4 regions of the Acinetobacter baumannii genome follow, and region 1 is predicted to be linked to each of the others. Evidence: predicted binding sites of a transcription regulator. Region 1 holds the regulator's gene; each other region holds the start of a gene.
The links. Region 1 encodes PhoB, which activates phosphate uptake and scavenging genes when phosphate is short. Its sites were predicted from a motif close to TGTCATNAANCTGTCATAA; they were not measured.

Region 1 (7,586 bases):
TAAAACAGGACTGTTGACTGCAGAACAGTTTGCTATTCAATTTGGACAACAGCAACGTTTAAAAGACATCCAACCGTCAACAGAAAAATAGTAACTGTTTTAGGTAGGTATTTGAATTTAAATAGATACAATGCTTTCAGCTTTATGAAACATAATCAATTGCAATAGATAGAGCCATTTCCTAGAAAAAGTGTGCTTTAATGCTAAGAAGCAAGCGAATAATCATTGACTATGTCTCCAATTATCCATTCTTTACTTGATACAGACTTGTACAAATTTACGATGCTACAAGTGGTTCTGCATAAATTCCCGCAAACGCATAGCGTCTATCACTTTCGTTGCAGAAATTTAGAAGATACTGTCTATCCATTAGTGGATATTTTGGATGACTTAAACGAGCAACTCGACCATTTATGTAATCTCAAATATAAAGAAGACGAACTACAATATTTAAGAAAATTACGATTTATTAAAAGCGACTTTGTCGATTATTTAGAATTATTTCAACTCAAACGCCGTTTTATTCATGCGAGTATAGATGAAGAAGGTCGATTAGACATCCGTATTGAAGGGCCAATGGTTCAGGCCATGATGTTTGAGATTTTTGTTTTAGCCATTGTAAATGAATTATATTTTAGCCGGATTAAAACAGATGAAGTCTGGGCTGAAGGCGAGCGTCGTTTACAGGCAAAACTTGAATTAATTCAGCAATACGAAAAAGCTCAACAACCGAATGATCCACCATTTTTAGTTTCTGATTTTGGTACCCGCCGTCGTTATAGTTTTGAATGGCAAAAACATGTAGTTGCTGCATTCCATAACACTGTGCCAAATGTGTTCCGTGGTACAAGTAACGTCTTGCTTGCCAAAGAGTTAAATATTACGCCAATTGGAACCATGGCCCACGAATTCCTACAAGCGTTTCAGGCGCTTGATGTTCGCTTACGTGACTTTCAAAAAGCTGCTTTAGAAACGTGGGTTCAAGAGTATCGTGGAGACTTAGGAATTGCTTTAACTGATGTTGTGGGTATGGACGCTTTCCTCAGAGATTTTGACTTGTATTTTGCCAAATTATTTGATGGCTTACGTCATGACAGTGGTGATCCGTACGAGTGGGGTGATAAAGCATATGCACACTATCGTAAATTAAAAATTGATACCAAAACCAAAATGTTGACCTTTAGTGATGGCCTTAATTTACCAAAGGCTTGGGAGCTACATCAATATTTCAAAGACCGTTTCCAGGTGAGTTTCGGTATTGGTACTAATTTGACCAATGACATGGGCCAAACACCGCTCAATATTGTATTGAAACTGGTTGAGTGTAATGGTCAGTCTGTTGCTAAAATTTCGGACAGCCCTGGCAAAACCATGACTGATAACGATACATTCTTGGCCTATTTACGTCAGGTTTTCCAAATCGAAGAGCTGGATGAAGCAATTTAATTACAATAGAGCTTAAGCGCTTGGCAGCCACTTAAGACTTGAGAATTTTAATATCTGATTTTCTGCTAAACACTAGCAGAAAATCAGAGTTTGATAGATATAAGCTTATGCTAAGATGAAATTAAGCTGGTATAAAAAGTAACCATGACGATGACACTCCCTGATTTTAAACTCGATTTATTAATAGAAGCAGAAGAGTTAGTGCCTTATTTAGGCAATGAATATATCCGTATTGTTGATTTGAGCCGTGCATCAGTTTATGAGCAACTCCATGTTCCGCATGCTATTCACTTACAGCCTAAATGGTTAGTTGCTCAACATGAAGAAGCAACAGGTGTTTTACCGGATGAAGCAGGTTTACAAGCGTTAATTGAAAAATTGAATATTTCACCAAATCACCACGTGGTGGTCTATGATGATGAAGGTGGAGCATGGGCAGGGCGTTTAATCTGGAATCTCCATTGCTTAGGTTTTACCCGTACAAGTTTAATTAATGGCGGAATTCATGCATGGCTTGGTGCAGGTTTACCCACCACAGCCGAGGTTGAAGAATTACCTCGAGTTGATAACTTAATTCAGATCGATTTATCACATGCTGCTCAGTTCCGAGTGAACTATGAAGAACTACGCAAACAAGTTGAGCAAGAAAGTGTGCAATTGTGGGATTGCAGAACCAGTGATGAATATAGTGGCGTCCGTTTAGCAGCGCGACGCGGTGGTCACATTCCAAATGCCCTCCATTTTGAATGGAGTACTGCACTTAATCGTCAAAATCATCTAAAATTGCATCCGCTTGAACGCACGCGGCAGCGTCTTGAACAACTTGGGTTCGATTTAAAACAACCTGTAGTCGTATACTGCCAGTCACATCACCGTTCTGGTTTGGCTTATATTCTGGCTAGACTTTTAGGTTGGGAAGCAAAAGCCTATGATGGTGCGTGGAGTGAATGGGGCAATCGCCTCGATAGTCCTATCATTACTGGAGAATCGCCGTCTTGAGTTTTACATCTCGCTTAAAAAAAGAATTATTTATTAAGGCACAAAATCTTGTTCCTCAGCATCAGTTAAGTCGTGTAGTGGGCAAAGTTGCTGCAAGTGAAAATCCAATTTTAAAAGCTGCTGTTATTCATGCATTTAAAACCAAATACGGCATTGATTTATCGATTGCTGAACAAGGCAATGCACTGAAATATAAATCTTTTAATGATTTCTTTACCCGTGCATTGAAAGACGGCGTACGTTTAGTTGATGAAAATCCGGATAGTATTGTTTCACCAGCGGATGGCGCGATTTCTCAAATTGGTAAAATCACTGCGGGCGAAGTATTTCAAGCAAAAGGCCAAAGTTTCTCTGTAGAAAAGTTAATTGGCGATCCACAACTTGCTCAGCCTTTCCAAGAAGGTGAGTTTGCAACGGTTTATCTTTCTCCACGTGATTATCACCGTGTTCATATGCCATTTTCAGGCACATTAACTGAAACGTTATATGTACCGGGTGAGTTATTTTCAGTAAATCAGGTGACTGCTGAAAATGTACCGGGATTATTTGCCCGTAATGAGCGTATGGTTTGTTTGTTTGATACTGAGCTTGGTCGTATGGCCGTTGTTTTGGTTGGCGCTATGATTGTGGCAGGTATTGAAACTGTGGCAACAGGTAAAGTAAAACCATCGGGTCGTATTGAATTACAGCATCATGAGTTGAAGTTAGAGAAAGGTGCTGAGCTTGGACGTTTTTATTTAGGTTCTACTGCAATTATTTTATTTGAAAAAGATAAAATCGAGTGGGAAAAACGTTATAAAGCCGAGTCCGTTGTTGTCATGGGCGAACGTATGGGCCATACGCTTTAACCCATCAATAGATTTAAAAAAGAGAGCTTTTGCTCTCTTTTTTTATTTTCTATGGATTGGCATTTCTAAGCTTAAAGTCTAGATTTAGTGGGAATAGTCATCTATGTTGGTATGTGAGTTCTTTCATTTGCCTCTTGTTAGGTTCTTTATATGCAATAGGGGGCATATTTTTTATAAAACTAATTTGAAATGATGATTAGAAAGTAGAGGAGTAATCCCTTGATTAGAAAAAGTAATTCTTTATTAAAAATTTTATTTAGCAGTATTTGTTTGATATCTGGTTCTGCTATGGCTGCTCCAATTACAGATTTGAGTAAGCAAATTGTGAGTGAAAAACCGGGCTCAATACTTTCTATAGCGCAACAAGATGTGACGGATTTATTTCTGCATGCAGATCAGCGCTTATTAGTAAATTATCGTAGTCGAGGTGTGAATAACGAGCCTATCGTTGCCTCAGCGTTTATTTTATTACCGAAAGGAACACCATCAAAAAATGGCTGGCCCGTACTAGCTTGGGCGCATGGTACAACAGGAGTAGCCGATACTTGTGCACCTTCGGGTGATTATGCCGGTGGACCAGTTCATTCATATCAGGAAGTTGCTTCAAAAGCGTTAGATGGTTGGCTTGCACGAGGCTATGCAGTAGTCGCACCTGATTATCAAGGTCTGGGTACTTTAGGTGCACATCCTTATATGAATGCAAAGAGCCAATTACATACAGTAGTAGATGCAGTGCGTGCATTGCATTTGCTTAAGCCCAAGAGCTTTAATAAACAGTGGTTGGTGATGGGGCATAGTCAAGGCGGGGCTGCTGCTATTACAGTGGCGGCTTATGGTCAAAAAGATGCTCCCGAACTAGATTTAAAAGGGGCAATCGCTCTTGCGCCAGGCGGCTATCAATATGAAGGCATTGCAGAATATGTGCAGAGTAATCCAAACCCAGAACCAAGTGTGGTAGCATTTTTCCCAATTGTGTTATTGGGAGCACAAGCAGCAGAACCAAGCATTGTTCCTGAAAACCTAGTCAGTCCAGAAATGAATACGGTGCTAACTCAAGCGCGCAGTCGTTGTTTATCTGAACTTCAATCTGATTTGAAGAAGTCTCCTTCTAGCATATTTCGCCCTAACGCAGACTTAAAACCTCTTTTGGCTTATCTTAAAAAGCAGTCCATTGAAAATATGGTGCCGACCGTGCCATTAATGATTGTTCAAGGCTCTAAAGATCATTTAGTCGACCCTAGAGGGACATCTGCTTATTATCAACAGCTATGTAAATTAAAAAAACCAACTATTTATCAAACGATTGATGGTGGTGATCACCGTGATGCATTACGCCAGAGCAATACTTTTGCAACTAGTTTTTTAAACGTAATAGAGAAAAATCAGACAAAATCGTATTGCTCTAATTTTAAGTAAATTGGGTTTAAATCATACAAAAAAGCCGACTTTTCATTAGTCGGCTTTTTAAATGTGAGAGGGCAACTTTAGGTCATGTTATATAGTCTTTCTTTTGGAAAAACAGCGGTAAATGTTGATCCTTCGTTTTCTTTAGACTGCACATCTAAATAAGCGCCGTGTTGCATCAGCACATGTTTTACAATTGCTAAGCCTAAACCTGTACCACCTGTTTGACGACTTCGGTCGCTATCAACACGATAGAAGCGTTCAGTCAGTCGTGGCAAATGTTTAGGGTTAATCCCGATGCCTGTATCTTGCACGCTAAAGTAAGCATGTTCACCATCATCATGCCAGCCAATGGTAATGGTTCCGCCTTTTGGCGTGTACTTAATGGCATTGGTAATTAGATTACTAAATGCACTGGCAATTTCCATGTCAGAACCAATCAGGTCACAGTGGCTATCAATGTGTAAATTGAGCGTGTGTCCATAATCGGCATTGTAGGCCTGAGCATCATCAAACAATTGATTCATTAAGCTCGGCATTTCAATAATCTGATTTTTTGCAATTTTCTTATTATTTTCTAAATTAGATAACAGCAGTAAATCATTGACCAACGCATTCATACGCTTGGTTTGAGATTGCATCTGGTCAAATGCACGTTTCCAGCGTGGGCTAATATCTTCCTGATCGGTAAATGTCTCGATATAACCACTGAGTACGGTTAATGGCGTACGAAGTTCATGTGAAATATTATCAACAAAGTCTTTACGCATTTGCTCAAGGTTATGCATACGCGTTACATCGTATGCCACAAGTAAGCGACTTTCCCCACCAAATCGTGTGAGCTTAACCTGTACATAACGGTCATCATCAAGATTTGAATGGAGTTTAATCCCATCGGGTGCCTGATCAATATTGTTAAAATATTCAATAAAAGTTGGCTGGCGCAAAATGGTTAATAAGTTGCGACCACGGTCAAGTGGACTAATTCCTAGTAAACGCTCTGCGGCTGGGTTCCACCATTCAATTTGATGTTGATCATCAATCAAGACTACCGCTTCGGCGAGTGCAACTAATGAAGATTGAGCGCGGTCAATAAGTCCTACCATTTCCGCTTGAACGATACGTTCTTGGCGCTGGGCACGGTAAACGTTAAATAATAATGCCCCCCAAATTCCGTTGAGGTTCGGAGGGACATCGTATGGATTATTGGCAATCCAGTCATTGACCAAATATAAAGAACGCAACTGAAGTGTAAAAAACACCACAAAGGCAATAAAAATACAGCTCCAGAAATACCCAATTCCTAAACCGACTAAACCTGCAATAATCAGGAAAAATAATAAAAGTCGTAAATCTTGTTTAGCAAACGTCCATAAACTACTGTAGCGGGAAAGCTTTTGTTCACGTACCTGTTCGGGGACGGGGTAGGGTTCATACATAAATTTTGGTTAACCTGCGGCTAAATCTGCACGTGTTGAGAAACGATAACCTGTACCACGTACAGTCTGAACAAATCGGTCTACACCAAAAGGTTCTAAGACTTTACGCAAACGACGGATATGCACATCGATGGTACGATCTTCGATGTATACATTACCGCCCCACACCTGATCGAGCAACTGGGCACGTGTATAGGCACGTTCCGGATGGGTCATAAAAAATGCAAGCAGACGGTATTCTGTTGGTCCCATATCTAAAATACTGTTACCAAAGCTTACGCGTTGGCTTACAGGATCAAGAATTAAACCATTGGCATCAATTGTTTTTTCACCGCTTAATGCATTTGCGCGGCGTAGAACAGCTTTAATACGAGAAACCAGTTCACGGGTTGAAAATGGTTTGGTCATATAGTCATCTGCACCAGCATCCAGGCCTTGTACTTTGTGGTCTTCTTCACCGCGAGCGGTCAACATAATGACAGGAATTTCTGCTAAGTTTTCATCTCGTTTTAAACGGCGACATAAGTCGACCCCACTTACGCCCCCGGGTAACATCCAATCGAGCAAGATAAGCGCCGGACGTTGGTCGACGATAATTTGATGAGCCTGTTTGGCATCTTCTGCCTGTAAACACTGAAAGCCTGCCATGTCCAAAGAGGTATGGATCATTTCGCGGATAGGAAGCTCATCATCGACAATTAAAATATAGTCATCTTTCACAGCGTAATACCTTGTAGATTTTAACGGTGAACCGTTTTGTAGTTATGACAGGCTTATTACAAAGATTAATTATGACAATTTCATTGCAGAAAAGTCTATAAAAACGAATTTAGCAATAATTTGTGACAAAAATACGGCAAGCGCATGACCAAATGATGACAGGTAGGTATAAATTTTCTTAAAACCATTCAGTGTGTTACAAGCTTATCTCAAACGAGGTTTTTAAAATAAAAACAGTGTCAAAAAACTTTAATATTATTTTGAAACTTTCGCGAGCAAAGCTAAAAAAACGATACGGCAGGCCGCTAAAACTTGCTCTAGAGACTGCTTAAACCCGCCCATCACCCATCGAACGGCAATTTGTGTCACGTATCCATTTAAACCAGTAGCGATTAATGAGAGTTCATTTTCGTTATGCTGGATTTGCGGCATGGTTAGCATCACAAAAGCTTGAATCATACGATCAAACTGGGCGAGAGTTTCCTGAATGGTGGCTTGATTATGTAATTCTTGGACCAAAATTGCATCGACATACACAATACGAGCCAAACGAGGGTCGTCTTTTAAAGTACTCAGTAGAGCACGTAAACCAGCATCGACCATTTGCTCAGGATCTGGAGCCGCTTTAATGACGGCTTGCATCAAGTTTTGCTGTAATTCTTCAATCATTTTTAAAAAGATAGTCTGGAATAAATCTTCACTCTTTTTAAATGATTCATAAAAATAACGT
Region 2 (7,586 bases), 1.8 Mb from region 1:
TACTGTTTTAAATTTATCTCATGTTGATTCAACATGGCTTATTCCTCTTCTTTGATGAGTTAACCATAAAAGAAAAAGTAGATAAAAAATAATGATTAGTTTTTCAATAATTAATAAAATAAAGTTATAATTTGTATCTCTATCAATTCTTAATAAAAAACCACCATATGGTGGTTTTTTAATGTAAGGCTAAGTTCATATTTAAAATTACTTTGCAGTAAATTTAATATTAAACTTTCTTACTTGTTTTCTAACTTCCGGATTAGAAGGTAAAACAAAGGGACTTGCACGCCATATCGCCTTTTCAATACTCGACTTAAACTTTTGGTCTTCTTTATCTAGAAAAATAATTTGCTCAATCTCACCAGTATCACTTAAAAAGACTTTAACGCTAGCACTCATTCCCACTGAAGAAGGCGGAACATTCCAAATTTTAAAGATCTTTTTTTGATATTGTTGCTTGTACTTTTCTGCTTCTACAATAATTTTGTCATCATCACTTTTTGCTGGTGATAATAACTTAGAATTAATTGTGCACCCACTTAATAACAATATAGAAGTTAAAATAATGACGTTTTTCATTTATAAAACCAATTTTTTCAACGATTAAAATTTAACATTTTATCTTTTTAAAAACCACCTAAATGGTGGTTTTATGCTAAATAGCTACTACTAAATATATTCTTAGCAAATTCTAGATTTTAGCTAATTTACGAGGATTATTTAGTTTAACTATTTAATTATAATTTTCAGCATCGTTTTAAAAAGATATTTTATAACGTGAATTTATACTTGAGTGTTCAGGCATATCAGCAATATCCTGCTCAGTAAAAATTCCATGTTCAAGTACTTTAGTGCCATTAAAGGCAGTATTGACCGGAGTAACAGGTGATTTAGTAATATAATTTTCATCTGCTTTTTGTGTTAACGATGCACACCCATCTAAACCAAATCCTGTAGCCAATACAAGTAACAATCTCTTCATCTGTCTCACCTGTTATTATAAAAATCAAACAATCTAACAAATTATCCACTGATTGTCACATTTTTAAAACGATTGAGACTAAGCCAATTCTTTACAAAAACTCAATGAAATGTAAAGTAATTTGCATAAAGTGTTAAATTGTGTAAAATACCTAAATAATTTAATGATATGTTTAACTTATGATCTTTTTACTTTTCTTATTTTTGTTATTTACCTTTGTACTCCTCTTAAATGCACATTACAAACACTAGGTATTTGTATCTGTTCTTCTCATCTGCTAAATATTTTTTGAAAAATTAATTATTTTCTTAAAAGCGTTTACTTACTTTCTTTAGTCTGGATTTTTATAAATACAAAAAAAGCCCGCTTTGTAAGCAGGCTTTACCCTTTTTGATTTTTTGCGCTGATCATTCAGGACTTTTTGCTGTTTGTGACAGCGCTCGGATATTACACTTATACTTAAAGATTAAAAAGACTAATCTTTTTTAAACTGATGCATTTACTCATCAATTTCAATCGGATCGCCGTCTTCAGGACGAATATGTCGTGTCCCATCATCAGCAGGATCGACACTAGAGCCATCCTTAGTAATCGAGTTATACATTTCGTCCTCTTTTTTATCGTCTATGAATTCTTCATCTTCAAAATCAAGAGGCTCGTCATCATCTTCAAAATTTAAAGGCTTTTCTTCATCTATCATGTGAACCATCCTTTTTTAAGCTATGTGATTTCATGCTCAAATAAATATCGGATATATTCAACAGTGAACACACATCATTTATGTAAAGAATACTTAAAAATTATTAAAATATATAAAAAGTTAAATAGTGTTATTCAAAATATTTTAAAAACTCTTCTAACTCAGGTAAATGTGCAAAGTTTTTATGAGCATCCCCTAACACAACCCAATCATGTTTTGACTCTATACAAAAATTAAGTTTTAAATCTGGTTTAAACGGTTGTTCGAGAAGCCCCAACGGTATCCACATATAGTTTGTACCATTAATTTTATTAGGGACAGGCGAACCACATCTATTACAAAATGATGAAGTAAAACCAGTTTCTTTTTTATAGGTAGCCACATATTCCTTACCCATCAACCAATTAAACTGATTTTCTTTTACTAAAGTAGCGGCATTCGCTCCAGTACCTGTTTGTTTTCGGCATAAGCTGCAATGGCAGTGATAAACCGTTTTGATTTCACAAGGTACAGAGAATTTTACTTTATGGCATAAACAAGAACCGATGTTAATCATATAACGTACTTATTTCATTACTATAAAAATTTTAATCATGACTTTAAATATTGGTTAAGTATATATTTTAATTGTTTAATATAAAATATATCTAATCTTTTGATTTAAAACAGATTATAAAAAAGATCTTGATATATAAAGCTTTTTTATATTATAAGGTGAAATGTGACTTTAAATAACACTTGAGTAATTAATAGTCATTGAAATATTGGGAATAAACCTTATATTGAGTACAGGTTCATACCTTTAACTGAGGAAAAGCTCATGAATAAATTAATGGTTGCGGTATTCGCTGGAATGGTGACCCTTGCCGGTTTCAGTGCCCAAGCTGCAACACCTGAGCAAGAATGTCAAAAATTGCAAGATGATTACAATTTGATTTATGCGTCAAAAGGCTTTTGTTTTAAAGACCAAGATGCTAAAGAAAAATATGGTAATGAAAACTGTCATACGACTAAGCCAAAATTCTCTGATAAAGAGCAGCAACGTCTAGACGCAATTAAAGAACGTCAAAAAGAATTGAAATGTAAATAGTATTTAAAGGAATAATACATGGCATATGATGATCAAAATATCTTCGCAAAAATTTTACGTGGTGAACTTCCAGCGATAAAACTCTATGAAGATGATCAAGTTCTAGCTTTTATGGATATTATGCCCCAAGCCGATGGTCATGCATTAGTTATTCCAAAAACTCCTGCAGTAACTTTACTTGATTTACCTCCTGAAGCGGCAGCTTATACCATCCAGATCGTGCAAAAAATTGCTAAGGCAATGGAAACTGCATTAAATTTGGATGGAATTGTGCTCATGCAGTTATCAGGAGCAGCTGCTGGACAAACTGTCCCTCATGTTCATTTTCATCTAATTCCGACAAATGTTCACCAACTTGGCAAACATGCGGCGCAATTAGGAGACCAAGATAAAATCAAAGATTTGGCTGAGAAAATTAAAGCAGCACTTTGATTTTAAGAGATAAAAGCGGAGTTTAAACTCCGCTTTTTTTATTTAAAAAGTGTAATAAAATCAAAAGAAAATAAAGTATTTCCAATTTTTAATTGTCATAAAACTGTCATTTCTTCTTCACTCCATTGTCACAAAGTTTACAGATACTTCTTAGCAAGTTGGTGAGCTTCTGTAACTTTTTGTACATAAGCCAACTAAAAAATAAAAGTTAGCTAGGCATACGCCATTTAAAAAATACCTTTTGGAGAAATCTCAATGAAGAAATTGCTTCTCGCTGCCGCAGTTGCAACTTTGAGCGTAAACGCGGTGCAAGCAGCGCCAACTTTGTACGGCAAACTAAACGTTTCCATTAACCAAGTTGACAACAAAAATTTCGATGGTAAAAGTGACGTTACCGAAGTTAACTCAAACTCTTCTCGTATTGGGGTAAAAGGTGAAGAGAAGTTGACTGATAAGCTATCTGCTGTTTATTTAGCTGAATGGGCAATTTCTACTGACGGTTCTGGTTCAGATACTGACCTTAGCGCCCGTAACCGTTTTATTGGTTTAAAAACTGAAGGCGTCGGTACGTTAAAAGTAGGTAAATATGACTCTTACTTCAAAACCTCTGCTGGTAGCAACCAAGACATCTTTAACGATGACACACGTTTAGATATTACAAATATTATGTACGGTGAAAACCGTTTAGATAACGTAGTTGGTTTTGAATTAGACCCTAAATTATTAGCTGGTTTAACATTCAATATCATGGCTCAAACTGGTGAAAGCACTTCTGATAGCAAAAAAGGCGAAACTGGTAAAGACAGCAAAAATGATAGCTTCGATTCAGTTTCAACTTCTCTAGGTTATGAAAATAAAGACTTAGGTTTAGCAATCGCTGCTGCTGGTGATTTCGGTATCAAAGGTAAATATGCTGCTTACGGTTTGAAAGATGTTTATACAGACGCTTACCGTGTAACTGGTTCTTATGACATTGCTAAATCTGGTTTTGTAGTAGGTGCTTTATGGCAACATGCTGAACCTACTGATGATTTGACTGCATATGGTCAAACATATAAATCAGATGGTTCAATCGATAAAGCTGGTAAAGCTTACCGTGGTTTAGAAGAAGAAGCATACGCGGTAACTGCTGCTTATAAAATTCCTAACACTAAACTTAAAGTAAAAGCAGAATATGCTTCTGCTGAAACACAAGTAAGTGGTCAGGCAGATCGTAAAATTGACTTGTATGGTTTAGGTCTTGATTATCAAATCAATAAACAAGCTCGCTTCTACGGTATCGTTGCTCAACAAAAACGTGACTGGTTGAACGACGACGACAAACAAACTGTTGTAGGTACTGGTATTGAATATAACTTCTAATCAGTTATGTTCGATTCAGATCTAAAATAAAAGGGCTTATGCCCTTTTATTTTGTTATGCCAACAAAAAAAGCCGATACAAAAATATCGGCTTTTAAAAAATTTATATTTTATTTTAAGAAACCACTTACAAGATTCATCACATTTTGAATATCTTGGTTAGCTTCTTGATGATCTGTACTCTCACCTTGAGGTGTTAAAGAATCAATGACCTGAGGTAAGACAGAAGCGATTGCACCATAAACTTGCTCTTTTGGTGCTTGAGCTTGCTGAGCAACTTGTTCAATGTCTGCTGGATTAAACAGACTTTGTAATTGCTGGGTCGGAACTTCACTATTACTTTGATTTGGATCAACCCAACTTTGAACTTGGCTACCTAAGCCAGCGCCTTTTAATTTCTCAAGAGCAGCTTGTAAGCCACCTTGTTGCTGAACCCAACCTAAGATTAAAGGTACCACTGCAATTAATAAACTTTGCACACCACCACCAGCTTGAGGTGTGTTGTTATTACCAGTGACTTGTCCTAATACAGAACCCAATACTCCACCAAGACCACCTTGGGCACCAGATGAAGTATTACCACCCATTTGTCCTAATACAGAACCTAAAATTCCACCTAAACCACCTTGACCTGACGCTTGCTGATTCCCACCTAAAGCTTGCTTAGCCAAAACTTCTACAATGTTGCTTAAATTTGTCATGAGTAACTCTTATGTATGGTTTATACATGAGCATACGCGTTTTTTTGTTAAGACAGCAAAAATCAAATTGTTAAATTTTGAAAGAGATTGCAAGGTCTTTTACCAACGGAATTTATTCCAATTTTCCGGATTTGCCCAAAATTTTGAATTAAACCAGTCTGGGACATGCTTATAGGTCAAAATATTAAATTGCCATAAAGCAAAATCACTATCATGTAAAGTCTTATCAATAAGTTGGGTAAAACCTAAAGAACGCAGAAGTTGTTCATCACTGCGTTTGCTCACGACAACAATTCGTTTTGCTAATAAATCTCTTAGCTTTACTAATAATTGTGATTTTTGCACATCGCTGATGTCCTGCATTTCGTCAGTATCAAACAATACAAAACCCAAATCATAACGCTGAGTAAAAGGCAGACTTAACAGCTCAGTTACGGTAAAATAGTGCCATTGAATTGCGTTATTCTGGTCAATTTTCTGGCCAATACAAAGTGCAGTATGAATAGGCTGTTCGTTTGATAAATCGTCTAGCATAGAAGTGATGACATTTTGTTCAGCCATAACTGCAACCCTTAATTGAAAGATGTGAGTTTAAACTTTATGGAACTACAAGGCATTTGCCATAAAATGCATGCAGGCCTAAAAGATGCTAGTGTAACTGATCAACAGACAACCAAGGCAAATGTTGAATACAAATTTGTATTAGACCGTTCAGAAATTGATCTTCCTTTTAATTTAGGACAAGAACTAGAAATCGAATGGACAGGTAATATTTATTGCACCTCTTGTGGTGCTAAAACACCAAAGTCTTACTCGCAAGGCCACTGCTTTAAATGCTTTAAAACAAAAGCGGAATGTGACCTTTGCATTATGAAACCTGAAACATGCCACTACCATTTGGGTACATGCCGTGAAGATGACTTTGCGCACAGCGTATGTTTTCAGCCTCATATTGTGTATTTGGCAAATTCAAGTGCTTTAAAAGTAGGTATTACTCGTGTTAGCCATATGCCTGGTCGTTGGTTAGATCAAGGGGCAACTCAAGCCTTACCTATTTTAAAAGTTGGTTCACGTCGTTTATCTGGTCAGCTTGAAACCATGTTTGGTTCCTTAATTGCGGATAAGACAGATTGGCGTAAACTTCTCAAAGGCGAAGCTGAGCCTCTAAATTTGATTGAACAACGTGATCAGTTAATTGAAGAATTCGCTCCTAAAATTCAAACTATTCGTGAAGAATTTAGCCAAGATCTTGAATTTAACGAAACGGTTGAATTACTAGAAAATGAATTGCCACGTGAGTTTGTTTACCCAGTTGAACAATATCCTGAAAAAATTAAGTCTTTAAACTTAGATAAAACACCAAAAATTCGTGGAGTATTGCAAGGTATTAAGGGCCAATATTTAATTTTTGATATTGGTGTTATTAATATCCGTAAATATACAGGTTACGAGCTGATTGTACGTGCATAAAAGTCGATTTAAAAAAGCCCCATAAAAATGGGGCTTTTTAATCAATATAATTAAGATAATCTATTTCTAAATAACCAAGCTGCTAAAGGTAAAGTTACTATCCCCAGCACAATCATTGGTAAAAAGTTCAATTTGACTTGTGCAAAGCTTGCACCTTCCAAATAAACCCGCTGTACTAAGTTAATTCCAAATCTTAATGGATTTGCATAAGTTGCTACTTGTAATGCTTTTGGCATGTTTTCTACAGGTGTCAGTAAGCCTGAAAGTAACATCAAAGGCATAATCAATAAAAATGTAAAAAGCATGGCTTGTTGCATATTTAATGATAAAGCTGAAATTGATAAACCCACACCAACTACAGCCACGTTAAAGCTTAATAATCCAAAATAAAGCAGTCCAATAGAGCCATTCATTGGAATTTTAAACCAGAACAAAATAATCAATAAAATAATGGTCGATTGCATCAAACCTACAAAAATCGGCGGCAAAGCCTTACCAATCATAATTTGTAATGGTGTATACGGTGTCACTAATAATTGATCAAACGTACCCTGCTCACGTTCACGCGCAACTGATAAAGCAGATAAAAGTAATGTCTGCATCATACTTAATGCTGCAATTAATGCAGGCATTAAGCTCCAACGAGATTCCTGATTTGGGTTGTACCATGTTCTTGTTTCAAGGCTAATCGGTAAAGCTGAATTAAACTTTTGCTGATTGAATTGACCAATAATTTTATTTAGATATGACCCTGCGACCATAGCTGTAGATGAATTCCTGCCATCAACAATGACCTGTATAGGAGCGCTTTGGTTATTGTTTAATTTACTCTCGAAATCATTGGGGA
Region 3 (7,586 bases), 1.2 Mb from region 1:
CAAATGAAACCAAAACATTTGCAAATGAAGAGCTCATGTTTATTGCTTTTAGAAATCTATTTGATAACGCTATTCGTTATAGTCCGGCTTTGGGTGCTATTCATGTTGAGCTAAGCCAGTACCAGCAAAAGCTGAAGATTTCTATAGAAGATACTGGGAATGGTGTGGATGATGAAGTCTTAAGGCGTTTAGGACAGCGTTTTTTTCGTGTATTAGGGACAAAGCAACAAGGCTCAGGGTTAGGGTTATCAATTACTAAAAAAATTATTCAACTCCATGGTGGGGAATTACATTTTATGCATGCAAGCCAAGGTGGCTTAAAAGTTGAAGTAATACTGCCTTTTAACCGTGAAATACAAAAATAGCATGGTTGCCCATGCTATCCATTTTTTGTTTTCCCACGAATATTATTGAAACGCGAGGATCGTTCTTATTTAGTTAAAATGAGACGGTTATTGCGAGTAAGGCGTAAACGATATTCCTCGCCAGCATGCATAATTCGAATTTCACGACCTAAGGCAAATAGGTTGTTAGAATGCAGCATTGGTAAGGCATGAGCTGAATCTGTATTGCGTGTAAATAAGCTAAAAGGTGCGTTCATTTGTTGTGCTCCGTGGTATATTCTTGAACGATTTAAATGATAATCATTATCGAATAGATCTGTCAATGAGATTTTAAAGATTTTATAAATTGATAAAATTTGCTTACACTTGTGAAAAATTTTAGTGAGTAGAAAAATGCCCAAACCGATTGTCGATGTCGCAATAGCTATCTTAATTCATCGTGGAAAAATATTAGTGGGATGGCGTGGTGAACAGCAGCATCAAGGTGGAAAGCATGAGTTTCCTGGTGGAAAGGTAGAGCAGGGTGAAACGCCTGAAGAAGCCTGTCGTCGTGAAATTTATGAAGAAGTCGGTATTGGTTTAAAAGATTGGCATCAATTTGATTATATTCACCATGAATATGATGACATTATTGTCAACCTTCATTTGTTCCATAGTTATGTACCTGATGAGTTATTAAATCTTATCCATCAGCCTTGGACATGGTACACACGTGAACAGCTACTTCACCTAAACTTCCCGAAAGCTAATAAAGACATTATTAAAAGATTATATTGGCCTCATTTTATTAAAATTAGCCATACACTTACATCTGTAGAGAATAGTGATGCTTTATTATATTGGCGTATAGAAGATGAATTTGGCCCGCGAGAAGTAGAACAATTAACGGCCTTAGATGAAGGGCAACGATCAAATTTAATTATAAATGTAGATATTTGGCAGCAATTGAGCTCCGAATTAAAAAAACAGATCAAGACTGTTCATTTAAAACAATCTCAGCTCATGAGTTTACATAAAGGTGACTTAGAGGTAGGAATACGTTTTATTGCTGCTTGTCACGATGCAGTTTCTTTACAACATGCTCAGCAAATTGGCTGTGATGCCGTTTTTGTTAGTCCTGTAAAAGTGACGGCTACTCATCCGGACGTTAGTGCATTAGGATGGGATCGTTTTGCTGATTTAATCGAGAAGTGCCAAATTCCCGTATTTGCTTTGGGAGGCATGAGTCCTGATGATTTAGCCACAGCACAACAACATGGTGCATATGGCTTGGCGGGTATTCGTAATTTTTAATAAGAAATAAAGCATTAAAAGCTAGAAAGCTTTCAATGCTTGTTGTGCTTCTTGAACAGTTTTTGGGTTATTGCGCTGTTGTCCAGCTTTTAAAATGACCAACCAAAGTTGTTTTTTCATGGCTTGACTCTGCGCAAAGCTTAAACCACGTCTTGCAAGAGACTCAGCGTTAGAATATTGCTGTTTATGATTTGCAGTTAATGCCAGAAATAAATAGGTCTCGGCTGCCTGTGGCGCTAAACGCTGTGCTTGAAGAGCGTAGCGCTCAGCCTCGGACCATTGTTGGTTTTTGTAAGCCTGCTCGGTTTTTTGCATTAAAGTTTTAAAAGCGGGTAACTGGCTTCCGTCATCATCAAAGCGTTGCGGCTTTTTCTGCTGAGGAACAATCACTTGTAAACTTTTACGTTGAATTTCCGGATGATCATAAGGTGTAATTTTTACACCAGATGAGGACTCGGACTTCTTCTTTTCAGAAACAGGAGGTGTTTTCTCTTTTGGAGCTGAATGATCTGGTAAAGTTGTACAGCCGACCATAAGTACAGCACCAATATAAAAAACACCTTTCTTTAACATATCCTGTTTCCTGTTAACGCTTAGTTGTTATAACTACCACTTGAAATGATTCGTGTGTTATTCGACAGATCTTGTTCCATCTGGTTTTCACTTTCACGAATATAACTGTCGGTATTATCATCCTGAGGCTCAGGAATTGTGTTATCACTTTGTGGCGTATATGTTGGATCAACTTGATAATACGGTGCTCCACATGGCGTAGCACGATGTGGGACTGTATGCGCTAGCATTGGAATATACACGGCACCATCACAAGCTTGTGCCGATAAGTCACCCGATGCACGGTCAATCCATTGCCACTGTACAGAGTCTGGTTGACGTAAGTTTACTGGTGTCTGGCGTAATTGTTTCATCACATTAATCCATACTGGTAATGCACCAGATGAACCTGTTAAACCAGTTACTTTATTGTCATCTAAACCTAACCATACTACTGCAACATGATTACCTGAATAGCCGGCAAACCATGAGTCACGTGTATCGTTAGTCGTACCTGATTTACCCGCTAATTTTAAAGCTGGAGATAAGCTGTTATAGGCTGCACGTCCTGTACCTGATGACATGACCTGTTGTAAACCATAGTTCATGATATAACCGACAGATGGATCAATGGTTTGTTGTACGTTTAGACCATAACGATCAAGTAAACGTCCATTTGCATCTACAACAGAACGAATCGCACGAGTCGGATATTTGAAACCGCCTGTAGCAAAGTTTTCATAAATACCCAGTACTTCCATTGGTGACATATTAACTGCACCCAGGAAAATAGAAGGGTAGGCCGGGATTGTCGATTCAACACCAAATTTTCTTAAGTTGTTGGTAAATGTAGATAACCCAAACTCTTGACCTAAGCGCACAGCAGAAAGGTTATAAGAATTTGCTAAGGCTTCACTTAAACTCACAATTCCATGACCACCGCCGCTATAGTTCTTCGGTGTCCAACTTTTACCGCCATCTACTGGAACACTGATTGGAGCGTCTTCAATCTGGCTTGCCCAGTTATAACGTCCAGATTCAATTGCGCTCAAATAAATGACAGGTTTCAATAAAGAACCGACTTGGCGTTTTGCATCTAAGGCTCGGTTAAAGCCGGTAAAGTCTTGTGTTGACCCGACAGCTGCAATTAATTCGCCATTTTCAGGATGGGCAATCAGTACAGCCCCTTGCAGGTTTTTCAAGCGAGCAGGGTTGCTATTAGCTAAGCGCTCTACAGAAGCTTTAAAAGCATTTTGAACTTGTGTTTGAGCAATTGGGTCCAAGGTCGTAAAAATACGTAATCCTTGATTGGTTAAATCACTTTCCTGATATTCGGTACGTAATTGACGACGCACAATATCTAAAAAGTCAGGGAATTTTGCTGGACCTAGGCTTGGCTTGCTTAGAACATTTAAAGGGCGCGCAATTTCAGTTTCATACTCTGCTTGAGTTAAATACCCCATGACACGCATGTTATTTAATACTGTATCGCGACGATTTTTTGCCCCTTCGGGGTTTTTCCAAGGGTTATATAAAGATGGACCTTGAACCAAACCAACTAAATAAGCTTGTTGTGCAACATTAAGCTCACGTAGTGGTAAACCAAAATAAAACTGAGAGGCCAATCCATAACCATTGATTGAATAGTTACCGTTTTGGCCTAAATTCACTTCATTTAAATATGCTTCTAAAATTTCATCTTTGCTGTAATGCAACTCAATAAGTAAAGCCATTAATGCTTCATTAACTTTACGTTTAAGTGTGCGTTCAGGGGTTAGATAGAAGTTTTTGACTAACTGTTGGGTGAGGGTCGAACCACCTTGGCGACGTCCTCCAGTTACATTACTTACCAAAGCACGTGCTGTACCACGAATCGAAATACCGTGGTGATGATAAAAGTTACGGTCTTCTGTAGAAATTAAAGCTTCAATAAGTGGTTTAGGAACACTATTAAGCTTAATCAAAACGCGGTCTTCATTATGTTGAGGATAAATGCCCCCAATTAATAAAGGTTCTAAACGGGCAACTCCAGTTGATGAAGGTTTTGTACTGCGAACTTCTACAACTTGGTCATTTGCAAAACTCAGTTCTAAAACCTGTTCAGGCTCTATGCTGTCGCCATAGTCGAAACCACGTGTATGGACATACATGTTGCTGCCTTGAGCAACATAGGTTCCAGACTTGTCATAATTACTTGAAGTTTTGTAACCTAGTAATTTTAATTCTTGGGTGAAATTTGCTTGAGTAATTGGCGCATTATTATAAATTTCCAAAGGTCGAGCAAACACCTTGGCCGGAATGTCCCAGCGTTGTCCTTCAAATTTTTCACGTATAATATTATCTAAACGAATCAGATAGATACTAAGAGCAATAAAAGCACCAATCACCAAAATGGAAAAAATTAGCGCGAAGAAACCGATACCACGTTCAAACTTCATATAAATGAGATAAAACCCTAAACAATGCGTTAATGATGCGATAGCTTGTCATCAATTTGCAATGATAAAACTGTGAATAAATGGAAAACTTAGATTGAATTTTACAGTATCTTGTTGTTATGTTTTTTTAAATTAATCTGGTTAATGTTATGATAGCGTAGAATCGCAGCGGAGCTTACTCATTCGTGCAAATTTCACATAAGTCCTTCAGAAACGTCGGGTTAATTGGTCGACCAGATAAATCATCAGTTGTAGAAACACTATGTTTAATTCATGACCATTTGCTAAGTTTAGGCCTAAACCCCATTTTTGATCAGGAAACTGCCGAATTAGTGCCCTATGATCATGCGCAAGTCGTTAGTCGTCACTTATTAGGTGAAGTCGCTGATCTGGTGATTGTTGTAGGCGGTGACGGTTCATTGCTTCATGCAGCCAGAGCTTTAGTGCGCTACAATACGCCTGTAATCGGGATTAACCGTGGACGTTTAGGTTTTTTAACCGATATTAAGCCTTCGGAAGCTATTTTTAAGCTTGATCAGGTTTTACAAGGTCATTTCCAGCTTGATCGCCGTTTCTTGCTTGAAATGGAAGTACGTACTAATGGTGAAGTCATTTATGATGCAATTGCTTTAAATGACGTCGTACTACACTCTGGTAAGTCGGTACATATGATCGATTTTGAACTCAATATCGATGGGCAATATGTTTATCGCCAGCATAGTGATGGTTTAATTGTTTCGACACCAACCGGTTCAACTGCTTATGCTTTATCAGGTGGTGGTCCAATTTTACATCCAAGTATGGATGCTATTGCATTAGTTCCTATGCATCCCCATACATTATCTTCACGCCCGATCGTAGTTGGTGGGCAAAGTGAAATTAAAATCGTCATTCGCGAAAATCGGGTATTACCGATGGTAAGTGCAGATGGACAACATAGTGTCTCTCTCAATGTCGGTGATAGTTTGCACATCCGCAAACACCCATTTAAATTAAGTTTATTACACCCACCTGGTTATGATTTCTATATGGCTTGTCGTACCAAATTGGGTTGGAACCAAGATTTTGAATCTTTTCAAAGAGATGAATCATGAATATTGAACAAATGCTATCTGTTTTAAACCCTGAGATTGTAGAGCGTTTAAAAACAGCAGTAGAAATTGGTAAATGGCCAAATGGTGTTGCTTTAACGAAAGAACAGCGTGAAACATGTATGCAAGCTGTTATTGCTTGGGAGTTAAAGAACTTACCAGAAGAACAACGTAGTGGTTATATTGACCGTGGTACTAAAGAAGAGGGTGAGGTTTGTGAAGATGATCATCACAAGCATGAGCCTGAATTTAAACCGATTCGTTTTGTTTAAAATCACTTTTAGAATAAATCTTAGTTAGTATTTGCTATCGTGTAGGCGACATGGATGTCGCCCGTATCACTGCGATACAAGGAAGTATCGTCAGTGATACAGAGGATTTTTGGTTACTTTTGATCCTTCAAAAGTAATAAAAGCCTATATGCAGTGATATAGGAAAAACATGCTATATAAGGCTGTATGGACTATATTTAGCCTTCTGAGTTTGTATTTCGTGTTTCCCATAATACTTTTGCTTTGTGCATCGCTTCCTCGAAATTAGAAACCACGCCCATGGTATATAACGCAATACCCATGGTTTCTGTTACGGCCATTTCCCCATATTCATGATGCTGTTGACCAAGCCAGACAGCTTTAAAGGTTGCTAAGTCTAACTCTTCTTCAATTGGGCTACGTTCAGGCGTAAGCTTTGGCAACTCATGCTCATAGAGTTCACCATTTTTAATACCACAAATCAGCGTTTTCGCGTCTGGGTTTCGCTCGAATTCGCCGCCTTCGCCCTTAATAACTGCGCTATTTTGATAGCCTAAGCGAAGTGCACTATGCTGATGTGAAGTTCTGTAAGCGGGATGGAATATAGCTTGTAAGGTGGCCTTAGCGTTAAAAGGATTAATTAAACGGGCTAAAGTATGAATAGGCGAACGCAATCCCATGACATTTCTTAGAGAAATCAGTTCGCTTAAAACTGGTGAAATTACTTCTAAGGGTAGGTAAGCGAAATTTTGTTCTGCCAATTGGGTGCGAACTTCTTGTTCAGAATGGCAAATTTTATAATCTAAATATCCCAAAACTTGTTCGGTATAAATTCGGTTAATGGTATGTCCGGAAGCGCCATGCATTACGATTTTATAACCGTGATGAGCAAGGGTAAGAGCCGCTAATAAAAACCAAGGATAATGTTTACGTTTACCAGCATAAGATGACCAATCTAAGTCAACTTCTAAAGGTGCAAAATGAAGCTGGTCTTTGGTGGCTTGTACAAAACCTGCAAGTTCATCAATCGATTCTTCTTTAACACGTAGCAACATTAAAAAAGCACCCAACTGAACGTCAAGAACTTCGCCTTTTAAAATCATAGTAAAAGCCTGATAGGCTTCTTCATAACTCAGTGAGCGAGATCCAGTTTTCCCCTTACCTAAAATACGGACATATTGAGCAAAGGGATGTTCAGCATCTTTATAGATATTACGTTTAGTATTCATGGCAATTCAAAACAGTAAAAATAAGGGGAGTAGGCAGCTCAAAATGAAATGTCTACAAGGACTTATCAATATGACATAAAAAACTGATGAAAAAATATCAAAAGTGTTTCTCATACTAAAGTCTTAAGGTTGCATGAGTATTTTTTGTGCGTATTAGCCAAAATTTTAATCGAATCGTTATTTAATTCGAGTAAACTTCATGTGCTTTTTTGAGCACTCATATCATAATTTTCTGTGATTCTCCTATATCTTCAGCTTTTTATTGAAAAAGTAAGAGGTTATTTCTAGCTACTCAAAGTAGTTAGAAACTTCAGGTATTCTCCTGTTTTAGAAAACAGTTTTTTGTTTTCATTGAGGTAGTAGGAAGGTTTTTTGTTTCTAAAAAACC
Region 4 (7,586 bases), 1.2 Mb from region 1:
GTCCAACCTTTACGTTTCGCATAATCTTCAAGTTGGTCTTGAGAGATTTTACCTACGTTAAAGTATTCGCTTTGTGGATGTGAATAATAGAAACCACTTACCGAAGATGGTGGCATCATTGCAAAGTGTTCAGTGAGTTTAGTACCAATTTTATCGGTAGAACCTAACCAGTCAAACAACACTGCTTTTTCAGAGTGCTCAGGGCAAGCAGGGTAACCTGGTGCAGGGCGAATACCGACATATTTCTCTTTAATCAGTTCTTCATTGCTGAGCTGTTCGTCAGCTTTATAGCCCCAGAACTCTTTACGAATGCGTTCATGTAAGTGTTCGGCAAAAGCTTCAGCAAAACGGTCAGCTAATGACTGCACTAAAATTGCAGAGTAGTCATCACCTTTGGCTTTGTATTCATTTGCCAGTTCTTCTGCACCAAAAATCGATACAGTAAATCCGCCCAAGTAGTCTTGCTGCTCGCGGTCAGCACGAATGTAATCTGCCAAAGACAAGTTTGGTTTGCCTGTCACTTTGTCAGATTGCTGACGTAAGTGCTCAAAAGTATGTGTAACATTTTGCCCCGCTTCATCAAATACGCTGACGGTGTCTGCGTCAGTGCGCTGTGCTGGGAACATACCGAATACGGCACGAGCATCAAAACGGTTGTTGTCGATAATATCTTTTAACATTGCTTGAGCTTGGTTGTACAAGTCAGTTGCTGCTTCGCCGACCACTTCATCTTCTAAAATTTTCGGGAATTTACCTGCCAAGCTCCAAGAAATAAAGAATGGTGTCCAGTCAAAATAATCCACGAGTGTAGCAAGCGGATAATTCTTTAAAACTTGTGTTCCCAAAAGATTTGGTTTTGGTGGCACATAGCTTTCATCAATTTTAAAACCATTTTCAACCGACTCTTTATAAGTCAGTTTGGCCGCTTTTGGTTGTTTGTTGGCTAAACGCTCACGAATTTTGGCATATTCAGCACGATGCTCTTCAATAAATGCACCACGCATTTCTTTCGAAAGCAAGGTTGTCGCTACACCAACAGCACGTGAAGCATCGGCAACATAAATTACCGCATCGTTTTGATACTGAGGGTCAATTTTTACTGCTGTGTGGGCTTTAGAAGTGGTTGCGCCACCAATTAATAAAGGAATGTTAAAGCCTTTACGCTGCATTTCTTTAGCAACAAATACCATCTCATCTAAAGATGGGGTGATCAGACCAGATAACCCAATGATGTCACATTTTTCATCAATTGCAGTTTGCAAGATTTTCTCGCAAGGGACCATTACGCCAAGGTCAACAATGTCATAGCCATTACAGCCAAGTACTACGCCTACAATATTTTTACCAATATCGTGTACGTCACCTTTAACCGTTGCCATTAGGACTTTACCTTTAGACTGTCCTTCGGTCTTTTCAGCTTCGATGTACGGGTTGAGCCATGCTACTGCTTGTTTCATGACTCGGGCAGATTTTACAACTTGTGGCAAGAACATTTTGCCTGAACCGAACAAGTCACCGACCACATTCATGCCGTCCATCAGTGGCCCTTCAATTACATCTAAAGGACGTTTTGATTTTAAGCGGGCTTCTTCGGTGTCTTGGTCAATATAAGTCGTAATACCTTTAACCAAGGCATATTCAAGACGTTTTTCAACTGACTCATTACGCCATTCAAGGTTTTCGGCTTCTTTTGTTGCACCACCTTGTCCACGGTATTTTTCTGCAACTTCAAGTAATTTTTCAGTCGCAGCCTGACCAGACTCACCTTGATTCTGATTTAAAATGACATCTTCAACCGCTTCTTTTAGCTCGGTAGGAATATCATCATAAATAGCCATTTGACCTGCGTTCACAATACCCATGGTCATGCCTTGTTTGATGGCATGGTACAAGAATACAGAGTGAATGGCTTCACGAACTGGCTCATTACCACGGAATGAGAACGAAACGTTAGACACACCGCCAGAAATCATGGCATGCGGTAAGTTCTGTTTAATCCAGCCCGTTGCTTCAATAAAATCGACTGCGTAGTTGTTATGTTCTTCAATACCAGTCGCAACTGCAAATACGTTCGGGTCAAAAATAATATCTTCAGCAGGGAAGCCTACTTCGTTTACTAAAATGTCATAAGAGCGCTTACAGATTTCACGTTTACGTTCAGCAGTGTCGGCCTGACCTACTTCGTCAAAGGCCATCACAATAATTGCAGCACCATATTGACGGCAGAGGCGGGCCTTTTCAACAAACTCGTCATAACCTTCTTTTAAGGAAATTGAGTTAACAACCGGTTTACCTTGTACGCATTTTAAGCCGGCTTCAATGATTTCCCATTTTGATGAGTCAATCATGATCGGTACACGTGAAATGTCAGGTTCGGATGCTACAAGGTTTAAGAAATGCACCATCGCATTTTGCGAATCGAGCATCCCTTCATCCATGTTAATGTCAATAATCTGTGCGCCAGCTTCGACTTGTTGCTGTGCAACTTCTAAAGCTTCGGCAAAGTTCTCTTCACGAATGAGACGTAAGAATTTTTTAGAACCGGTAACGTTAGTACGTTCACCCACGTTAACGAACAATGAGTCATCATAAATATTAAATGGTTCTAAACCACTCAAACGACAAGCAGGTACAGTTTCAGGCACTTGGCGAGGGGCTATATCTTTTACCGCATTGGCAATCGCGCGGATATGGTCTGGTGTTGTACCACAGCAACCACCAGTAATATTGATTAAGCCGCTTTCTGCAAATTCTTTTAAGAATGCTGCCGTTTGTTCTGGCGTTTCGTCATATTCACCAAATGCGTTTGGTAAGCCTGCATTTGGGTGCGCTGAAACAAACGTATCTGCTACATCGGAAATGGTTTTTACGTGAGGGCGCATGGCATCTGCACCAAGGGCACAGTTAAAACCGATTGAAAGCAAATCGCCATGACGAACCGAGTTCCAGAAAGCTTCCGCTGTCTGACCTGTTAAAGTACGGCCTGATGCATCGGTAATGGTCCCTGAAATCATAATTGGTAATTCGCGACCAATTTGTTTAAAGACTTCTTTGACTGCAAAAATCGCTGCTTTACAGTTTAAAGTATCAAATACGGTTTCAATCAGGATAATGTCTGCACCACCTTCAATTAGTGCATGAGTCGCTTCAATATAATTTTCTTTTAGTTCATCAAAGCTAATGTTACGAAAAGCAGGGTTATTCACATCTGGAGAGATTGAACATGTACGAGATGTTGGCCCCAGTACACCTGCCACAAAACGCGGTTTGTCTGGAGTCGAATATTTTTCGCAAGCTGCTTTGGCTAAACGTGCTGCTTCACGGTTAATCTCTGGAACAAGCTCTTCCATGTGATAGTCAGACATTGAAACACGTGTGCCGTTAAAGCTGTTGGTTTCAATAATATCTGCACCAGCATCGAGGTAGGCTTCATGAATACCTTGAATGATTTGAGGCTGTGTTAAAACCAAAAGGTCATTGTTACCTTTTAAGTCATGTGCCCAATCAGCAAAACGCTCACCACGGTAGTCAGCTTCTTCCAATTTATGGCGCTGGATCATGGTTCCCATTGCACCATCAATAATCAGAATGCGTTTAGCAAGAAGCGCTTTTAGGGTGGCAAGCGTAGACATAGAAAACCCCGATCTTTATATGAATTTAAAAATGCGGCGCTATTGTAACAGAATAGCAGCACAAATGATGATCTACGAAGGTCAGGTGTAGCTGACTAAAAAGTTAAAAAAGAGATCGCTTTATGTCAAAAACAAAAGAATTTTCATGAAATATTCATCAAATGATCATGATATTGAAATATTTCATGCTCAATATGCCGAAATATTACAGTTGCTTTGTATGAAAAATAGACACATGGGTCATTTTATTTATTTTTTTGCTGTAAAAATAAGCACAAAAGGAGCTCATAATTAATGGTTTAAATTATTGTATTTTAAGAAAAAAATAAAAACAGTCGGGGAAAGGTGCATCAAATGAGGTCAAAATATAAAAAATTGACTTCATCAGGCGCCTCTTTGTCATATAATTGTCATAATTTAATTTAAGAATACAGAGGATTTTATTATCCTCTTACCGTCTGCATGAATTCTAATCTACCCCCTGTTTCGGATTCAAAACTTGCGGCAAACCTGCAAGCAAAATCGACGAATGTACATGTCCCGACACCTAAGTTTTTTATGCCGGTGTTTCTGACGATTATTATTGCAACACTTATTTATATTGGGTTTCAGGTCAGTGCTGATTTAGCGCATGTTCCACCTTTAAGCCTTTATTCAGTTATTCTTTTATCTACTGCACTCTTGATTGCACTAGGCTTTGAATTTGTAAACGGTTTCCATGACACTGCTAATGCAGTTGCAACGGTTATTTATACAAATGCTTTGCCTGCACCGGTTGCAGTCATGTGGGCAGGTTTTTGTAATTTCCTTGGGGTAATGGTCGCAAGTGGTGCTGTTGCGTATGGCATTATTGCATTGCTTCCAGTTGAACTTATTATGAACATGGGCAGTGGTGCTGGCTTTGCAATGGTTTTTGCATTGTTGATCGCTGCAATTCTTTGGAATCTTGGCACTTGGTTCTTGGGAATTCCTGCTTCTAGCTCTCATACCTTGATTGGTTCAATCTTAGGTGTGGGTATTATGAATCATCTGTTGAGTGCATCGACTGGCGTAACGACCAGTGGTGTTGATATGGATCAGGTGATTAAAGTAGGTAAGGCATTATTATTTTCTCCTTTAATTGGTTTTGCTTTTGCGGCAATTGTATTCTTGTTGGTTAAAACTATTTTCAAACGCCAATTAGAATTATTCCAGCCACCTGAAGGGAATAAGCCACCACCAGCAATCATTCGCGCAATTCTTATCTTTACCTGTACAGGTGTGAGTTTTGCACATGGTTCTAATGATGGCCAAAAAGGTATGGGTCTTATCATGCTGATTTTGGTTGGTTTGGTGCCATTAGCTTATTCATTAAATAAAAACCTCGATACACAGCAGGTTCAATCATTCCATCAGCTTTCTTCTCAAACTGCGGTTTTGTTAAACCAAAATCAACCAGAATTGACTGACGAAAAAGCGCGTGCGGTTTTAACTAAATACATTCAAACCAAGCAACAAACGCCTGAAGTTGTGCCTGCATTGGCAAGCATGACTGACCATTTGGGTGAGCGTGTTTCTAGCTATAGCAACTTAAAAGATATTCCAGAAGCTGCAATTAGCGAAATCCGTAATGACATGTATTTGAGCACAACGACGTTTAAGCGTTTGGATAAGGCAGATGCTTTACCAAAAATGGATGACTCACAGAAAAAGCTTGTGAAAGATTATCGTAGTAGCTTGGATTCATTCTTACAATACATTCCAAACTGGGTGAAAGTGGCAGTCGCATTAGCGCTTGGACTTGGTACTATGGTTGGCTGGAAACGTATTGTGGTAACTGTCGGTGAGCGTATTGGTAAGCATCACATGACTTATGGTCAAGGGATGTCTGCTGAACTTGTTGCAATGAGTACAATTGCTGCAGCAGATGGTTTAGGTATGCCGGTTTCAACAACACACGTTTTAAATAGTGCTGTTGCAGGTACTATGGTTGCCAATAAATCAGGCCTGAATTTCAATACTGTAAAAACAATTCTCTCTGCATGGGTATTTACACTTCCTGCAACCATCTGTTTGTCTGGTGGTTTGTACTGGTTATTCTTACAGTTTGTATAAAAGCATTTAAAAAATTAAAGCCACTGTTCACAGTGGCTTTTTTATTTGTTTAGTTTTTAAAGTTGAGACTATTTTTCATGTACATTCATCTATAAATTAATAAGTTGTTATAGGCCATCAAAACAGCTTTATAGGTTGGGCTTAAACTTTTATATCAGGATATATTATGAATGCGGTTCAAATAGATCAGTTAAAACAACAATTTCCACTTATTGAAACACTTCAAGCCTATCAAGAAACATTTTGGTTTAACCCTCACCGTTATCCTTTAAACGAAGCACTAGCGAAAGTGTGTCTTACAGAACAGGATGTAAAAGAAGCAGAAGCAAGGCTAGCGCGTTTCGCACCTTATTTGGCAAAAGTCTTTCCTGAAACTCAAGCTCAGCATGGAAAAATTGAATCAGCACTAGTAGAAATTGCGGAGATGCAACAAGCTCTATCGCTACAAAAGCATAAGACACTTACAGGGAAACTTTGGCTGAAAAAAGATAGCCATTTACCTATTTCGGGTTCAATCAAGGCACGTGGCGGTATTTATGAAGTATTGGCACATGCTGAAAAATTAGCCATAGAGGCGGGACTTCTCAAGTTAGAAGATGATTACAGTAAATTAGACCAAGACTCATTTCGAACATTTTTTTCCAAATATCAAATTGCAGTAGGTTCTACCGGTAACCTTGGTTTATCAATCGGTATTATGAGCGCGAAGCTTGGGTTTAGAGTGTCGGTACACATGTCTGCCGATGCAAGGCAATGGAAGAAAGATAAGCTACGTTCACTTGGTGTAAATGTGGTGGAATATGCCAGTGATTACGGAGTTGCTGTAGAAGAAGGACGTAAGGCAGCCGAACAGGACCCATTTTGTTTTTTTATTGATGATGAGAATTCGACTACTTTATTTTTAGGTTATGCAGTTGCAGGTTTGCGTTTAAAACAACAGTTTGAACAAAAGCAAATTAAAGTCGATGCAGATCATCCCTTATTTGTATATTTGCCATGCGGAGTAGGGGGCGGTCCTGGTGGGGTGAGCTTTGGGTTAAAACTTGCTTTTGGTGAGCATGTACATTGTATATTTGCAGAGCCTACCCATTCTCCGTGTATGTTACTTGGTGTTTATACAGGCCTGCATGATCAGATTTCAGTAAATGACATTGGTTTAGACAACATCACTGCTGCAGATGGATTAGCTGTTGGCCGTGCTTCTGGTTTTGTCGGACGTGCTATGCAGCAGTTAATTGACGGTTACTACACCATTCATGATGAATGTTTATATGAACTCATTGCGCTTTTAAATCAAACTGAGAATATTCAAGTTGAGCCCTCGGCAGCGGCAGGCATGATGGGGCCATATTATGTGCAAACTACTCCTGATTATTTGGCCTTGCATCAATTGTCAGCTGAAAAGTTACAACATGCGACACATGTGGTATGGGCGACAGGAGGAGGAATGGTTCCACCTGATGAAATGCAGAAGTATTTAACGCATAGCCAAAGCAATTAATTGCACAAAAAAGCCCAATTCTAAAATTGGGCTTTCAACTTCATTATTTTTTAGAAAATTTCCTAAATGGAAATTTCTCGGCTGCAAAGCCATAGATAGCAGCAAAAGGAAGAGCTGTGCGTGCCAAATAAGCCACACGCCATAAACCGCCATGGTTAGCACCCTCCATCATCAACTCTAGAGGATGGTCGAGTACGGTTTCAGGGTTTGCGACAGAAGAATCATTTCTTAAGTCATGAATCCATAACGCCGCCATAATCGCATTTGTGGTTTCTGGACTAAATGCTTCTACATCAAAAAGTTCTGCGCCATTAAAAGCAGCTTTAAGGAGTGGATTCTTTGTGACCGAATGAGTTGTG

Region 2: the regulator PhoB is predicted to act here: its motif matches at 3,301-3,319, upstream of GO593_RS15995 (porin).
Region 3: the regulator PhoB is predicted to act here: its motif matches at 4,674-4,692, upstream of GO593_RS00295 (NAD(+) kinase).
Region 4: the regulator PhoB is predicted to act here: its motif matches at 4,030-4,048, upstream of GO593_RS11215 (inorganic phosphate transporter).

Annotation. Positions count from the first base shown of each region.
Region 1 covers NZ_CP046654.1:1,206,817-1,214,402, reverse strand. Annotated here, with positions in the region: gene GO593_RS05730 (ankyrin repeat domain-containing protein) at 1-91, shown strand, start outside; gene pncB (nicotinate phosphoribosyltransferase) at 232-1,446, shown strand; gene GO593_RS05720 (sulfurtransferase) at 1,597-2,445, shown strand; gene asd (archaetidylserine decarboxylase) at 2,442-3,293, shown strand; gene GO593_RS05710 (alpha/beta fold hydrolase) at 3,513-4,709, shown strand; gene phoR (phosphate regulon sensor histidine kinase PhoR) at 4,778-6,136, opposite strand; gene phoB (phosphate regulon transcriptional regulator PhoB) at 6,146-6,856, opposite strand; gene GO593_RS05695 (TetR/AcrR family transcriptional regulator) at 7,112-7,586, opposite strand, start outside.
Region 2 covers NZ_CP046654.1:3,338,389-3,345,974, reverse strand. Annotated here, with positions in the region: gene GO593_RS16030 (class I SAM-dependent methyltransferase) at 1-35, opposite strand, end outside; gene GO593_RS16025 (TonB C-terminal domain-containing protein) at 208-582, opposite strand; gene GO593_RS16020 (hypothetical protein) at 761-985, opposite strand; gene GO593_RS16015 (hypothetical protein) at 1,485-1,685, opposite strand; gene GO593_RS16010 (GFA family protein) at 1,816-2,241, opposite strand; gene GO593_RS16005 (YARHG domain-containing protein) at 2,506-2,775, shown strand; gene GO593_RS16000 (HIT family protein) at 2,794-3,207, shown strand; gene GO593_RS15995 (porin) at 3,463-4,569, shown strand; gene GO593_RS15990 (YidB family protein) at 4,679-5,269, opposite strand; gene GO593_RS15985 (DUF6231 family protein) at 5,369-5,830, opposite strand; gene GO593_RS15980 (DUF2797 domain-containing protein) at 5,870-6,739, shown strand; gene GO593_RS15975 (ABC transporter permease) at 6,790-7,586, opposite strand, start outside.
Region 3 covers NZ_CP046654.1:49,922-57,507, reverse strand. Annotated here, with positions in the region: gene GO593_RS00320 (sensor histidine kinase) at 1-365, shown strand, start outside; gene hemP (hemin uptake protein HemP) at 431-601, opposite strand; gene GO593_RS00310 (NUDIX domain-containing protein) at 738-1,637, shown strand; gene GO593_RS00305 (tetratricopeptide repeat protein) at 1,659-2,210, opposite strand; gene mrcB (penicillin-binding protein 1B) at 2,231-4,627, opposite strand; gene GO593_RS00295 (NAD(+) kinase) at 4,813-5,721, shown strand; gene GO593_RS00290 (YeaC family protein) at 5,718-5,990, shown strand; gene GO593_RS00285 (glycosyl transferase family protein) at 6,188-7,198, opposite strand.
Region 4 covers NZ_CP046654.1:2,359,825-2,367,410, forward strand. Annotated here, with positions in the region: gene metH (methionine synthase) at 1-3,632, opposite strand, end outside; gene GO593_RS11215 (inorganic phosphate transporter) at 4,095-5,726, shown strand; gene GO593_RS11220 (D-serine ammonia-lyase) at 5,893-7,227, shown strand; gene GO593_RS11225 (hypothetical protein) at 7,271-7,586, opposite strand, start outside.